DNA from 2 places in the Neobacillus sp. DFD-2R genome. Region 1 is predicted to be linked to the other one. Evidence: riboswitches for the same ligand, from Rfam matches in the RefSeq annotation. Region 1 holds a riboswitch; the other holds the start of a gene.
The links. Region 1 has a riboswitch for cobalamin ahead of AC3ANV_RS25435 (ribonucleoside-diphosphate reductase subunit alpha). Riboswitches for the same ligand answer to the same signal wherever they lie in the genome.
Positions count from the first base shown of each region.

Region 1 (7,766 bases):
AAATGGATGCTCCAAATTTCCGGCAAGCTGTACAAGTGCTTTTGTATCTTTAGGAAAACAAGAGCCGCCATATCCTATCCCTGCTTTAAGAAAATGATGGCCAATCCGTTTATCCTGACCAATTCCATAGGCGACTTCTTCAATATTAGCGCCAATTTTTTCACAAAGGTTGGCAATTTCATTAATAAAGCTAATCTTTGTGGCTAAAAATGCATTGGAAGCATATTTAATCATTTCTGCACTTTTGATATCCGTTTTCATTATCGGGATTTTCAATGGAAGATAAAGTTGTTCCATAGTGGAAGCAGCTTCAGGATTGTCGGTGCCAATCACGATCCGGTCTCCCTGAAAAAAATCAATGACCGCAGAGCCTTCCCGGAGAAATTCCGGATTGGCTACCACTTCTACTCGGAGATTTGGAGGTTTGCGGCTGTGAATGATTTCGTCAATTAGATCGTTCGTACCGACTGGAACCGTGCTTTTTGTACTGACAATCACATCATTTTTGATATAATGAGCGATTGTGTGTGAAACCACATGGATGTATTTTAGATCAACTGATCCATCCGCATTTTCGGGTGTTCCGACTGCAATAAAAATGATTTCCGCATCTGAATAGGCTTGAAGAGGATTCACTGTAAAGTGCAGCTTTCCATTACCTAGATTTTTTTCCAAAAGAGATTCAAGCCCAGGCTCATAAATTGGTGAGCGTCCGTTTTGAAGCATGTCAATTTTCTCTTTTTGAATGTCTATGCATGTCACTTGATGGCCTATTTCAGCTAAACAAGCACTAGTGACCAATCCTACATATCCTGCTCCGGCAACGGTAATCTTCATCCAATCCCTCCAATAGATTTAGTTACTATCATTGTATTAAAGAAATGAGAATCTTTTCTAAACCCAGTGTTAAAAGAGTGTAAAGAGTTTGTATTTTGGCAGATTATTTAGTTCGTTTTTTAGAGTAAAATTTTTAAAACTTGTTAATAGAATTTCGGAAACATATTATTAAAGTGTATGTCCAACAATTCATCAAATAAAAGGGAGTCACTGTAATGATTCAGCTAAATTGGGGAACACCGAAAGCTATTAGGGAGTTATTGTGCGAAGTGGTGAGCTGGAAAAGCATGACCTTAACAGACGGGGAGCGTGAATTTCCTTTTAGATTGCAAGCTAAGCTTCAGGAGTTGGCATTTTTTCAGGAGAATCCTAACTACTTGGGGCTTCATGATGCCGATCTTGGCCGCAAATTTTTAACCGCATTATATAAACATCCCGAAGCGAAAGAAACCATCGTCCTCATCAGTCATTTTGATACGGTAAATACCGAAGAATATGGTGATCTTGAGGCATTTGCTTATCAACCGGAGGAACTGACAAAATTGCTTCATGGAAGAATCGAAGAGTTACCGGAAGATGTTCAGCGGGATTTAAAATCCGGTGAATATTTATTCGGCCGGGGCACGATGGATATGAAGATGGGGCTCGTCATGCATATGAGCTTAATCGAAAAAGCCGCAGTAGAGCAGTGGCCGCTGAATCTCCTTTTGCTGACTGTTCCTGATGAGGAGGTTAACTCCACCGGAATGAGAGCGGCAGTCACGAAATTAGTGGAAACCAGGGAAAAATACGGTCTCAAGTACAAACTCTTTTTGAACGGGGAGCCTGTATTTACCCAAGAACCCGGCGACCTTAAATTTTATGTATATTCGGGAACAATCGGCAAGATTATGCCATCAGCCCTTTTTTACGGGAAAGAAACACATGTTGGCGAGCCGCTTAGTGGAATCTCAGCACCTTATATCGCTTCTTTTTTGACCCGGAGAATGGAGTGGAATTCAAGTTTCCAAGAAACGGTGTTAGGGGAGACAACCCCGCTCCCGGTAACCCTTCAGCAAAAAGATTTAAAAGTAGGATACTCTGCACAAACACCATACCGTTCTGCTGCTCTTTATAATGTGTTTTTAATGAAGAGGAGCGCAGCGGAAATTATGGAGATTTTTGAAAAAAACGCTGCAGATGCCGTTCGGAAATGCAATCTGGAATATAAGAAGGTCTGTGACGAGCAGTCCGTGAAACCGGTTGGCGAAGTAAAAGTAGTGCAATATGATGAGTTATTAGCGTACGCAAGAAAAAAGTTGGGCAAAGAATTTATCGAAGGGACCAAAAGAGCAATTCAGGCAAACAACGAATGGGATGACCGTGAAAAATCGTTACGGCTTGCCGATGCTCTCATGATTCAATGCCAAGAGCTTGCCCCATCAATCGTCTTGCTTTTTGCACCGCCATATTATCCGCCGGTCAATTCATCTGATGATAAACTTGTTTCACAATGTGTGGATTATTTAAAACAGCAGGGCCTTCATGAATTTGGCTTGCCGATACAACAAATTCATTATTTCAATGGAATCTGTGACTTAAGCTATGTGAATTACCAAGAGGATGGAGAAGGCTGGACGGTATTCAAAGCGAATACTCCTGTTTGGGGTGAAAGCTATAGTATTCCGTTCGATGCGATGAAAAAATTGAAGGCACCTGTTTTAAATGTCGGGCCATTTGGCAAGGATGCCCACAAGCGAACCGAACGCCTTCATATTAAAAGTGCCTTTGAGGAAGTCCCGTCTTTGGTTGAGGGAATGATTAAGATGATAATAGGTAAGACGGTCAAAAACTGATTCGGTATAACGAGTCAGTTTTTTTAGGGGTAAAAATACTTGAAAAAATATAATGGTTACTTTACTATTTAATAGTACTAGATATTGTTTTTAATCAAATAGAATACAACTATATATTGTGTTTGCCTTGAGTTAGGATGCCATTAGGCTTAAAAGGGAATCCGGTGAGAACCCGGAACTGCCCCCGCAACTGTAAATGCAGACGAAATGAGCAAGACCACTATATAAGGAAGCTTATGAGAATAGGTACTTATACGGGAAGGGCTCAGAGTAGGATGATGCATAAGTCAGGAGACCTGTCATAACTTGAGATGTTTCACTTCTTCGGGGATTGGGAAGATGAACGATGGCAATTAAGGAATTGATGGGTTTTCCCATACCTTATACTGTTATCGTTTTATCCGCTCAAGTTCTATTGGGCGGATTTTTTTTTTTTGTTAAAAAAGGGAGGAATTTTTGCATGAAAACCCAAATTCAATCAGAACTATATGATGTCTTAGAAGCTATCTATCAATCTACGGAACAATTTAAACTCGATGCGGATGAGCTGATACGAAAAATAAGAGCCCTGAATTCAGATAGTGATCCTAACCAACAGGCATTATTGTATGCATTAAACCAAATTGCCATGGATCAGCCTGACTGGACGTTTGTCGCTGCCCGTTTGTATCTCAATGAGTTATATACCGAGGCTGCCGGAAACAGAGGCTATTCCCGGTCCTTAAACTATGGTGATTTCAATGAACTGATTCAATCCTTAACAGCAAAAGGGATCTACTCAACCAATCTACAAGATTCCTACACCACTGAAGAAATTACCCTGCTTGGGAAAGAAATCAACCAAGAGCGGGATTACTTATTTAATTACATCGGGTTATTCTTACTCGCCGATAGGTATCTAGCAAAGGACCATGACGGGAATTTATATGAGCTTCCTCAAGAACGATTTATGATCATAGCGATGACAATGATGCAAAATGAACAGCCGTCAAAACGCGTCAAGCTTGTAAAAGAAGCTTATTGGGCATTAAGTAATCTTTATATGACGGTCGCCACTCCAACATTATCAAATGCAGGAAAAAGCTTTGGCCAGTTATCGTCCTGCTTTATTGATACCGTTGATGATTCACTTGATGGCATATATTTAAATAATTGGGATATTGCCAGATTAAGTAAGGATGGCGGGGGGATTGGCATTTATTTTGGAAAAGTCCGCGCCCTTGGGTCTGATATTAAAAAATTTAAAGGAAATTCTTCGGGAGTTGTCCCTTGGATACGGTTAATTAATGATACAGCCGTCAGTGTCGACCAGCTTGGACAGCGGCAAGGAGCCGTCGCAGTATACCTCGATATTTTTCACAAGGATATCATGAACGGCTTCCTCGATTTAAAAACCAATAATGGGGACGAGCGCCGCAAAGCACACGATATTTTCACAGGTGTCGCAATTCCCGATCTTTTTATGAAAAAGCTTCAGGAAGTCGATGCTGACGGAAGAAGTATTGGCGAGTGGCACACGTTTTGCCCCCATCAGGTAAAACAGATCATGGGCTGGAAAGATGACCAAGGCAATCCGCTTGGCTTAGAGGATTTTTACGATGAAAAAGGACAGTTATATTTTACAGAAAAATACGAAGAAGCAGTCCGTAACCCGCTTCTGCCGCGAAAGACCTACAGGGCGATGGATATTATGGCACGAATCATGGTGGCACAGTTAGAAACAGGGACGCCTTATATGTTCTATCGGGACGAAGTAAACCGGCAAAATCCGAATAAGCATTTGTTAGCGGAAGGTCGAACGGCCGTTTATTGCAGTAATTTATGTACAGAAATTGCCCAAAATATGTCGGCGACGACGATCATCAAGGAGTATGAAGATGCCGACGGAAACATCGTCATCGTTCGTAAACCGGGTAATTTCGTCGTTTGTAATCTTTCTTCAATTAATCTGGCAAAAGCAGTGCCTGCTAATGTGTTAGAACGCGTGATTCGGATTCAGGTAAGAATGCTCGATAATGTGATTGATTTAAATACGATTTCTGTGGGACAGGCCCAAATAACAAATAAAAAATTTCGGGCCATCGGACTTGGAACGTATGGCTGGCACCATCTTCTTGCGCTTCAAAAAATTCACTGGGAGTCTGAGGAAGCGGTAAGCTTTGCAGATGAGCTTTATGAAGAAATTGCGTATCACACCATCAGAGCTTCAATGGAACTGGCTAAGGAAAAAGGTTCTTATCTCCATTTCAAAGGGTCGGAATGGGAAACAGGTGTGTATTTTGAGCGGAAAAAATACCTTTCTAACCGTTGGATCAGTTTGAAAGAAGAGGTAGGGAACCACGGAATGCGTAACGGTTGGCTAATGGCGATAGCCCCAAACTCATCGACGGCTAAGATTGGCGGTTCAACAGATGGAATTGATCCAATTTATTCGGTGGAATATGCAGAGGAAAAGAAAAACTTTAAGTTTAAGGTAACTGCTCCTGATTTGGATCATGTGACGTACCCATATTACCGACGGTCGCGCCATGAACTGGACCAGCAATGGAGCATTCGGCAAAACGCGGCACGGCAGCGCCATATTGACCAGTCGATCAGTTTTAACCTGTATGTCCGCCATACGATTAAAGCAAAGGAATTGCTAAATCTTCATCTTGAAGCATGGAGACAGGGGATGAAAACGACTTACTATGTCAGGAGCACATCCCAAGAAGAAATTAACGAATGCGAAGCTTGCCATAGCTAAATTTTAGGGAGGAACCATTTTATGAATAAAAACGCAACGCTAGTAAAAATAAAACTTCTTAACCCGGAATTCCCAAATAAATCAACAGGTGTCATTAACGGAGAATCCTCCGGGCTGTTGAATTGGAATGATATTGCCTATCCACAGATGTATGACCTTTATCAAACACTGTTATCAAATTTTTGGAAGGCACAGGAGATTAATATGCAGGATGATCTCAAGCAATGGGAGTATCTTAGTCCGGTTGAGCAAGATGTTTTCCTGCGCTTGAATACCCAATTGGCCTCTCTTGATAGTCTGCAAACACCAACGATGACTCAGGTGATGGATTATGTGACGGATTCAAGCTTTAAGGCGATATTTGCGGTCATTGCACAACAGGAAGCGGTTCACAATGAATCCTATTCGTATATTTTGAGTTCACTCGTACCATTGGATGAACAGAAGAAACGATTCGACCAAGCGAAAAATGACCCGATCGTCCGGAAACGGAATCAACTCATTTTAGACGCCTATGAAGGTTTCAGGAGGAATCCAACACCGTTAAATCTATTTAAATTAGCAGTGAATTCGATCAATCTTGAGGGGATTTATTTTTATGCCGGGTTTGCCTTTTTCTATCATCTTGCCCGCCAGCAAAAAATGCTGAAGACGAGCACGATGATCAGTTATATCCAGCGCGATGAGATGCAGCATGCGTACTTCATTGCCCAGTTTATTCGGATTTTGTTAACAGAAAACTCTGAGCTTAATACAGAGGAAAACATTGACTATATCTATCGGACGATTAGTCAGGCGGTGGATCTTGAAAAAGAGTGGGCTCATTTTATTTTAAAAGATATTAAAGGAATTGACTTGGAAGAATTCGATGGGTATGTAGAATATCTGGCCAACAAACGCTTTCGGCAGCTTGGTTTGAAAAATTTGTTCCCTGTCGATCGGGAAAACCCGATGCCATGGATTCATGTGTTTAGCGATGAAATGCTGAACGGAACCAAGTCGGATTTCTTCGAGCAAAAATCGCGAACTTATTCAAAGGTAACTCAGTCAAATGGGTTCGATGAGCTATAGCGATGAAAATTGCTCTCGTCTACTCATCGATAACGGGGAATACGGAGGAACTTATCTATATCCTAAAAGAATTGTTGCGAATGTATAATATGGAAGTCACTGCTATACGGGTCGCCGATTTCCCTTTGGAAAAACTGGCACGATATGATGCAGTTGTTATTGGAACCTACACTTGGGGGGACGGAGATATCCCAGATGAAATGCAACCCTTGTACAATGCATTTGAAGTTCAAGAGGTAAAAAATGTCGTAACAGGCGTGGTCGGAACGGGAGACCAATTCTATCCCAACTTTTGCGGGGCAGTCGACAAATTCAGGGACATGCTTTTTGTCCAAACCCAATTAGCTGTTACTCTAAAAATAGAACTAACGCCACAGCTGCAGGATCTGAAACGTTGCCGAAAATTTGTCGATTCCATAATTAAGCGTTTAGACAACCAAAACTGATTCCGAAAGAAACAAAGCAGGATGTAATAGATATGTCAAGAAGCCTGAAAATGTTAGATGCCGATTCCATTCCGGTCAATTTTCTACACGCCATTGACGGTACCTTGCTTGAAGGGGTCAATGAATTTAACCCGAGATATTGCTTAAAGGTGCTCTGCCTGATGCGCTATATTAACCCTACAAAAGAAATCAGGATTTCAGGTGGAAGAGAAGTGAACCTGCGCAGTTTACAGGCACTGGGGCTTTATCCGGCTAATTCCATTTTCGTTGGAGATTACTTAACTACAGAAGGTCAAGAAAGTTCAAAAGACCATCAAATGTTAGAAGACCTGGGATTTGAAATTGATTTTGTTAATCATTCTGAGAACGTGAATTGCTGAAGATCGTAGCAAACGAAGTGACAGGAACCATCCGGTATAGGGGTGGTTCCTGTCAACTTTGTTCATAAAGCCTTGTTGTTACACTCAGCCTCCTGATAACGCCAACAGGGTTGTTACAATAGTAGCATTTTTTATGAAACGCGTTTCGGGTCAAGAAGCTTTAAAAGTTTCACCCTAAAAGCGGTGCCTCTTCTTTCCACTGGTTTTAATCCTACTTTAAGTTTAAGCATAGGCAAATCCACAGGAACAACGGCCTTTTCCGAAAAGTAAATGATAAGAAGCGGAGAATTCCCGGTTTACTCACTGGACTTCATGGGCAAATTCTTTACTATCTGTTGGTACATCCGTAAGGGAATTGGCCTTACTTTGTGTATCAATAGGGGCTCCCCGGAGGAACAAAGTTATTCGGTGCAATCTCTACACCGTTTGTCACAACTGCATTAGTTGAAAT
Region 1 covers NZ_CM173228.1:5,066,355-5,074,120, reverse strand. Annotated here, with positions in the region: gene AC3ANV_RS25445 (UDP-glucose dehydrogenase family protein) at 1-837, opposite strand, end outside; gene AC3ANV_RS25440 (M20/M25/M40 family metallo-hydrolase) at 1,053-2,672, shown strand; cobalamin riboswitch at 2,791-2,990, shown strand; gene AC3ANV_RS25435 (ribonucleoside-diphosphate reductase subunit alpha) at 3,133-5,418, shown strand; gene AC3ANV_RS25430 (ribonucleotide-diphosphate reductase subunit beta) at 5,440-6,489, shown strand; gene AC3ANV_RS25425 (flavodoxin domain-containing protein) at 6,492-6,935, shown strand; partial or broken gene AC3ANV_RS25420 (biotin synthase BioB) at 6,941-7,315, shown strand.

Region 2 (7,766 bases), 1.7 Mb from region 1:
AGAATTAAAAGGTGTCGGACCGCAATATCCGCTATCAAGAGAAAAATTAAGTCCGGTGTTAGCTTGCTTCAAGGTGAGCAGCCTAGAAGAAGGATTAAAAAGAGCAGAAGAAATGCTTGAGTTTGGCGGTTTGGGTCACTCTGCAGCCATTCACACAACGAACCAAGCTGCTATAAAAGAATTTGGCTTGCGAATGAAAGCAGGAAGGATCATTGTAAATGCTCCAACTTCTCAAGGTGCGATTGGAGACATTTATAATGCCTATATGCCATCTTTGACACTTGGCTGCGGTACGTATGGAGGAAACTCTGTTTCTACTAACGTTGGTGCTATTAACTTGATTAATATTAAAAAAGTAGCGAAGAGGAACGTAAATATGCAATGGTTCAAAGTCCCTTCAAAAATATATTTTGAAAAGAATTCAACTCAATATTTAGCAAAAATGCCGAATATCTCTAAAGCATTCATTGTAACCGACCCCGGTATGGTGAAATTGGGCTATGTCGATAAGGTGCTTTACTATTTGAGAAAGCGTCCTGATTATGTCCATTGCGAAATTTTCTCCGAAGTGGAACCTGATCCATCAATCGAAACTGTTATGAAAGGCGCAGAAATGATGGCGAAATTCCAACCGGATGTAATCATTGCTCTTGGCGGTGGCTCTGCAATGGATGCAGCCAAAGGAATGTGGATGTTCTATGAACATCCGGATGCGGAGTTCTTCGGCCTGAAGCAGAAATTCCTGGATATTCGTAAGCGAATTGTGAAATATCCTCATTTAGGTGAAAGAGCACAATTTGTGGCGATTCCAACAACTTCCGGAACAGGATCTGAAGTAACGTCATTCTCTGTTATTACCGATAAAGAAGCAAATGAAAAATATCCGCTCGCTGATTATGAATTGACACCGGATGTAGCGATTATTGACCCGCAGTTTGTTATGACGGTGCCAAAACATATCACAGCTGATACTGGTATGGACGTTTTGACTCATGCGATTGAAGCATTTGTTTCCTGCATGGCGAACGACTTTACTGATGGTCTGGCAATGAAAGCGATCCAGTTGGTATTTGAGTATCTGCCAAGAGCTTACAGAAATGGCAGTGACGAAGTGGCTCGTGAAAAAGTGCATAATGCTTCAACGATTGCCGGTATGGCCTTTGCCAATGCATTCCTTGGTATTAACCATAGTCTTGCACATAAGCTTGGGGCTGAATTCCATATTGCCCACGGACGTGCCAATACTATTCTTTTGCCACATGTCATTCGCTATAATGCAACCAAACCGAAAAAGTTTACGGCGTTCCCGAAATATGATCACTTCGTCGCTGACAAGCGCTATGCGGAGATCGCGAGAACACTGGGACTGCCTGCACGTACAACGGAAGAAGGCGTGGAAAGCCTTGTTCAAGCCATTATTAGGCTGGCTACAGAGCTTGATATTCCGATGAGCATTGAAGCCAATCAAATAGAGAAATCCCTATTCGAAAGCAAAGTGGATTATCTCGCTGAGCGGGCATTTGAAGATCAATGTACAACAGCCAATCCTAAGCTTCCATTAGTCACAGAACTAGCGGAAATTTATCGTCTGGCATATAAAGGGATTTAACAAAAACCTTATCTAAAGGTGATCTCATCAAGATAAAGAAGCGGACAAAACATAGTCTCGTAAATTCGGATGGAAACCTTTTAAAAAAATGCTCTAAAGAAGAGGATGTATTCAAAATGATATAAAAGCAATGCTTATACCCTTATTGGGTTATAAGCATTGCTTTTTATTTGTTAGGCGACAATTTTATTGACTAACATCGAAAGCGTCAAAGCAGCACGTTCAAAACGCCGTATTATCCCCTAAAGTGTTTTCGGCAGGTTAGTCACTTCATGGGCAACCCTTATGCCGGATTGGATGGCACCTTCAATCCAAGCAGGGATTGTGGAGGTATGCTCCCCGGCAAAATGTACTCTTCCCTCCGGAACAGGGATAAAAGGAGATAATTCTGTTTCCTGACTGGGCTTATACATCGAGAAAGCCCCGCCGGAAAAGGGATCCTGGGACCAGCTATGAGAGGCACCTGTTAGAAAATCATCATAAACTTGTTTCCCATGGACAGTTGCCATGTTATCAAGTGCATTTCGAATACGATCTCCTTCAGGTAAATTATCCCATGACAAGGTATCATCTTCCCAAGTATAACTGGCCAAAATAATCCCGAACCCCGTTGAGCTAATTAAATGGCTTGGGTAGTAAGCAAATCTGATGGGTAAATCGGTCATCATTTTACCGCCGCGAAGCCCTTCCTTTTCCCAAAATCTGCTTTTAAATTGAAGACCAATTTTGGTAGAGGCGACATAGTGAAGTTCACGAATGGCTTGCCTTTTGTGATGGGAAAAAGAATCGCGGGGTTCAATATCCACAAATGTCAGCAGGGAAAAAGGAATGGTTATAATGGCGAGGTCACCGGTAACGATTAGCGGTCTATGGCTCTGTGTATTTCTGGAATGAATGGTAACTTGATGATTGTGCTGGACTATTTTTGTCATTTGATATCCGAAATTGAGGTTTTCCCTCAATTTCGGAAGAAAAGCTTTGGGCAGCCGGTCATTACCACCTTCTACTTCGTAAAAATGAATGTCCCGGCTAAATAGTGGTATTAACTCCCGTAGGATGGAAGGAAAAGAAAGCTCAGGGAATCCCTCTAAACCCAGTAATACTTCAATGTATTCAATTGCACCGGGTGATAAACTCATCCCAACAGGATTGTACCTTAAAAAAAAACTCATTGGGTATCTATCAAATTCTTTTACGACGATGTTCCAATTCCGTCCGGGATTTTGATTGATAAAATCAGCAACTGGTTTAATGGCTAATGTGAGCAGCTCTAAAGCCGTTTTTCCCTTTTCATGAGGTGCTACGGGGTAGTTTAACATATCGGGATTACGTATATAAGTGGAGAGGTTCGTTTTAATACCGTTTGCATAAATGAGATCATTGGGTGTAGTGTTCAAAAATGCATTCGTACGCAAATGGAATTTTTTAATGTATTCTAATGCTAAGTAATGATTATTAGGAATACGCATGGCACCAACATCAAGGTACAGATCGTCCATAAAGGGGGCTCTTAATGTATAAATGCGGCCTCCTACTCTTTGGGTTGCTTCCAAAATGGTCACTTCGTGTCCTGCGTCCTTCAGCAGTGATGCGGCAACTAATCCCGACATACCTGCTCCGACAATGATAATTTTTTTTGGAATCTGCGATAATCCAAGTCCATTTCGAATCGTCGACAGCATTTGTTCTGTTGATAACTGTGGAAATCTATAAATGGACATGATTTTCTCCTCTCCGGTTACCACAATCACTTTGTGGTGTTACCCCTGTATAATGGATTAAGATAATTATCGGTTTATACTATTTGAAGCTTCCAGTAATTGGAGTTTCTTGATTTTCTGTTCAATTATTTTAAGATATAAGATTATTTAACGGGTTATTACATAAATAAAGATATTATCCCAAGTAGCGGGTATTTCTCAATTTAACCTTTTTTACAAGACCTTCTCACCATACAAAAAAAGGCGGTTTAGTACCGCCTTTTTGACGTCTTATTTTGTGAATTTTAACCTATTGTGAATAAGCTATATTAAGATACAAGTGCAATACATTCTATTAACAAGAGGGTGATGAATATGGCAAAAAAATCAAACAACAACAAAAAGCAAAACACTGCAGCCTCGAAGAATAACAAAAACAATAATTCGAAAACTGCTAACCAAAAGAATAAGAAAAAATAGACTGAATGATGGTCTCATTTTTAAAAGAAAGTCTATGTTAAAGCTCATTGTTGATTTAGCTCACTATGTTGATTGGAGCGGAAGGCGCGAGACTCCTGCGGGAAAAGCAGGTCAAGGGAGACCCCGCAGGCGCAAAGCACCGAGGAGGCTCCCGACCGCCCGCGGAAAGCGAGTGCCTGGAGCGGAAATCAACAGGCAAGTTTAACAGAGCCAAAAGAAAAGAAGAGTCGAATCTCTCCTTTTCTTTTTTTATTCACCATCATTACTTATACAGAAAAGCGTGAGTTTCAGAAAATGTTTTAATATCTAAGGTGGTATGTGATGTAACATTAAAATATAAATAAGCATACAAGACCGAAGCAATAGATAAATAGACGGATAGTAAGCCAAACCCACGTTTGTTTTTTCTTTTTTTAAATTTTTTATAGGTTTTTAATTTAACTATGTTATTTTTCTTGTTCATATTCCTTACCACCTCGTTTTTTTATACATACGAACTTATAAATAATTATAACTGAATATTTAGATTTTTTAAAATCATAAATTTATAGGCATTTGAAGCTAGCTGTCATAAAAGGGCCTCAAAAAATTCTTGATAAATTATTATTGTTAGATTAGTATTTAAATTAAAAGGTGTATTAAAAATTTAATCGGTTTTTGTTAACAAAATTGTTAAGATGCCCATGGGCTTAATAGGGAATCCGGTGAAAGACCGGAACTGCCCCCGCAACTGTAAGTGTGGACGAAATAGGCAAACCACTGTATCTGTATATCTTTAAACGATGTACGAATACGGGAAGGGTCTAAAGTAGGAAGATGCACAAGTCAGGAGACCTGTCTTAATTTTTAAAGTTTCGATTTCTTCGGGGGTTGAGAAGATGGAACGTTTGCGGCAAAAAGTAGGGCTTCTTTTACTTTTCATTACGCTAACGTTTTATCCGTTCAACTCTCGTTGAACGGATTTTTATTTTAGATTAAAATGTGTCATTCAATGGATATGCATTAAAAAGATTTTTAAGATTCTAAATGATTTTTTTAGAATATAACATGGTTAAGGAAATAAAGCTTGTCATTATAATTTAATATCGTTTAGGAAAAGGTGCGCATTAAAAAATTGCGCTTAAAAGGGAAGACGGTTAGAATCCGTCACGGTACCCGCCACTGTATTGGGGAGTTTCATTGCAAATGTCACTGAATTTTTTCGGGAAGACGCAATGAAACGATGAACCTTAGTCAGGAGACCTGCCTTGACCTAAATACTTCATTTAACCTACGGGACTATAGGTAGAAGTGCTAAAGCATGCAATCATAGCATTATTGTGTGTATTTACACTGCACCCCTATTTTGTAGGGGTGTTTTTTTTGCATAAACAGAATGGGAGAGTGTTTTTATGACTACTTGGAATTTAAAAGGGACGAAACACCATGTGTTAATTTGTAACGGAAGCAGCTGTATGAGAAAAGGAGGGGAAGAGGCGACGCAGGCAATTCGAAATGAGATCGCTAATCTGGATTTAGATTCAGTCATACATACAACAAGAACCCGATGTAATGGAAGATGTAAGGATGCTCCTGTCGCCATTGTTTATCCGGATGGAACCTGGTACAAGAACGTTACCCCTGATGTGGGATGTAATATTGTTCGACAACATCTAAAAGGCGGGTCTTTTCTACAAGATCATGTCATTTACAAATATGATCATGAAGGCTTTATCCCGCCGGAGAAAACTGAATGTATTGAAGGGGTTTCAAAGACTGTAACAAGGAGTGTTTAACATCGGGCTTTTTCGTATGTATGGTTAGCTAGATTAATAGGTTTCTTTGTAATTGGGTTTTGGAAAGGAGCAGCAAAATGATAAAAGGTAAACTGTTGGTTATCGGTTTTGGTCCGGGAGGATACAAACATATTACCGAAAGAGCTAGAGAAGCAATACAGGAAAGCGACCTGATCATTGGGTATAAAACATATGTTGATTTGGTTGAGGGATTAATCACTGGGAAGCAAATTATCAGCACGGGAATGACAGAAGAAGTGAGCCGGGCCCAAGAGGCTGTGAAGCAGGCCGAACTGGGTAAGAAGGTAGCAGTGATTTCAAGCGGTGATGCCGGTGTGTACGGAATGGCAGGCCTCGTTTACGAGGTTTTAATTGAAAAAGGGTGGAAAAAAGATTCAGGGGTGGAAGTCGAGGTTATACCGGGAATTTCCGCGATCAACTCCTGTGCAGCATTATTGGGAGCGCCGGTCATGCATGATGCATGTACGATTAGTTTAAGTGACCATTTAACACCGTGGAAATTAATCGAGAAAAGAATTGAAGCAGCAGCTCAGGCTGATTTTGTTATTGCTCTATACAATCCAAAAAGCGGGAGAAGAACAAGACAAATTCTGGAAGCGCAAAAAATACTGTTAAAATATCGGTCGCCCGAAACTCCTGTAGGATTAGTGAAAAGTGCGTACCGTGATAGCCAAAATGTAGTCATAACCAATTTACAAGACATGCTTGATCATGAAATTGGGATGTTAACGACCGTTTTAATTGGAAACTCTTCGACATTTTTCTATGATGACTTGATGATTACACCGCGCGGCTATCAACGGAAGTATACATTAAATCAGGATTTACAGCCATTAAAACCGCATCAGCGTTTACAAAAGGAAGCTGAACCATGGGCGTTGGAGCAAACATACGAATTAAAGCCAATGAAGAATAATGCAGTTGCGGCACCAGTGAACGCATCAGGAGCAGCAGAAAAGGAATCTCCGAGAGAACTGGCAGAGGAAGCATTACAACTAATTCTTGGTGAAAGTGAAGGATTCTCTCAAAATTTGATTGTTAACCAGCCTATTGAATCTATTTTTGAACTTGCGGTAAGTCCCGGTGTCGCGAATAAAAAATTTACACCAAAACAAATGGTTACTCTTTCGGAAATAGTAGGAGAAGAAGGAGCTATTGAATACACACAGGATCATTATATTAAACTGCAGATTTTAACCTCTAATCCAAGTGAAATAGTAAAAAAATTAGAAGATGCAAACTTTTTGATTTCTCCGATTGGAGATGTCTTAACGGTAAAAGCCTGCGATTTTTGTGATGGAGAGAAGAAGGATGCCATTTCCTATGCAGAGGAGCTGCAAGAAAGTCTTGGAGGAATGGAACTTCCTAAGGAATTAAAGCTGGGCGTTAATGGCTGCGGCATGGCCTGCTACGGAGCGGTAAAAGAAGATATTGGCATCGTGTACCGAAAAGGAGCGTTTGATTTATTTTTAGGGGCAAAGACAGCCGGAAGAAATGCACATCCGGGTCAAATCGTTGCTGAAGGAATTGCACCTGATCAAATTATCGGGGTTGTGGAGCAGATTGTCCTAGAATATAAAAAGAAGGCCTATCCTAATGAGCGCTTCTACAAATTCTTTAAACGTGTAAAGCAGGTTCAAGGATTTAAGTATCAAGATATTACACCGACTATAAAAATGGAAGAAGCGGTGTGCGGGGATTAAGTTTGCAGGGAAACAGGAGAATGATAAAGGCCAATCTATAAACAAGATTGGTGCTTAAAAACAAAGGGGAGGAATCATTTTGAAAGCAATTTTATTTGTTGGACATGGAAGTAAAGATCGGGAAGGTAATGATCAAGTCCGTCAATTTATAAAATCTATGAGCAGTAATTGGGACGATAACGTACTAGTTGAGACGTGTTTTTTAGAATTTGAAAGACCAACCGTAAATCAAGGAATTGATGTATGTGTTGAGAAGGGGGCCGATCATATTGTTGTTATTCCAATTATGCTCCTGCAAGCCGGACATTCAAAAATTCATATTCCCGGAGCCATCGATGAGGCAAAGAAAAAATATCCGCTTGTACAGTTTACCTATGGCAGACCGATTGGCGTTCATGAGGAAACGTTTGAAATCCTAAAAACGAGATTAGCAGAAATCGAGGAGAACATAGAGCATCCGGATCCCGATACTGCGGTC
Region 2 covers NZ_CM173228.1:3,397,319-3,405,084, reverse strand. Annotated here, with positions in the region: gene adhE (bifunctional acetaldehyde-CoA/alcohol dehydrogenase) at 1-1,609, shown strand, start outside; gene AC3ANV_RS17090 (flavin monoamine oxidase family protein) at 1,852-3,330, opposite strand; gene AC3ANV_RS17085 (hypothetical protein) at 4,052-4,252, opposite strand; cobalamin riboswitch at 4,448-4,645, shown strand; cobalamin riboswitch at 4,870-5,053, shown strand; gene AC3ANV_RS17080 ((2Fe-2S) ferredoxin domain-containing protein) at 5,181-5,564, shown strand; gene cobJ (precorrin-3B C(17)-methyltransferase) at 5,645-7,288, shown strand; gene AC3ANV_RS17070 (sirohydrochlorin chelatase) at 7,368-7,766, shown strand, end outside.
Region 2: linked by a shared signal. The riboswitch ahead of AC3ANV_RS17080 ((2Fe-2S) ferredoxin domain-containing protein) and the one ahead of AC3ANV_RS25435 (ribonucleoside-diphosphate reductase subunit alpha) in region 1 are both predicted to bind cobalamin.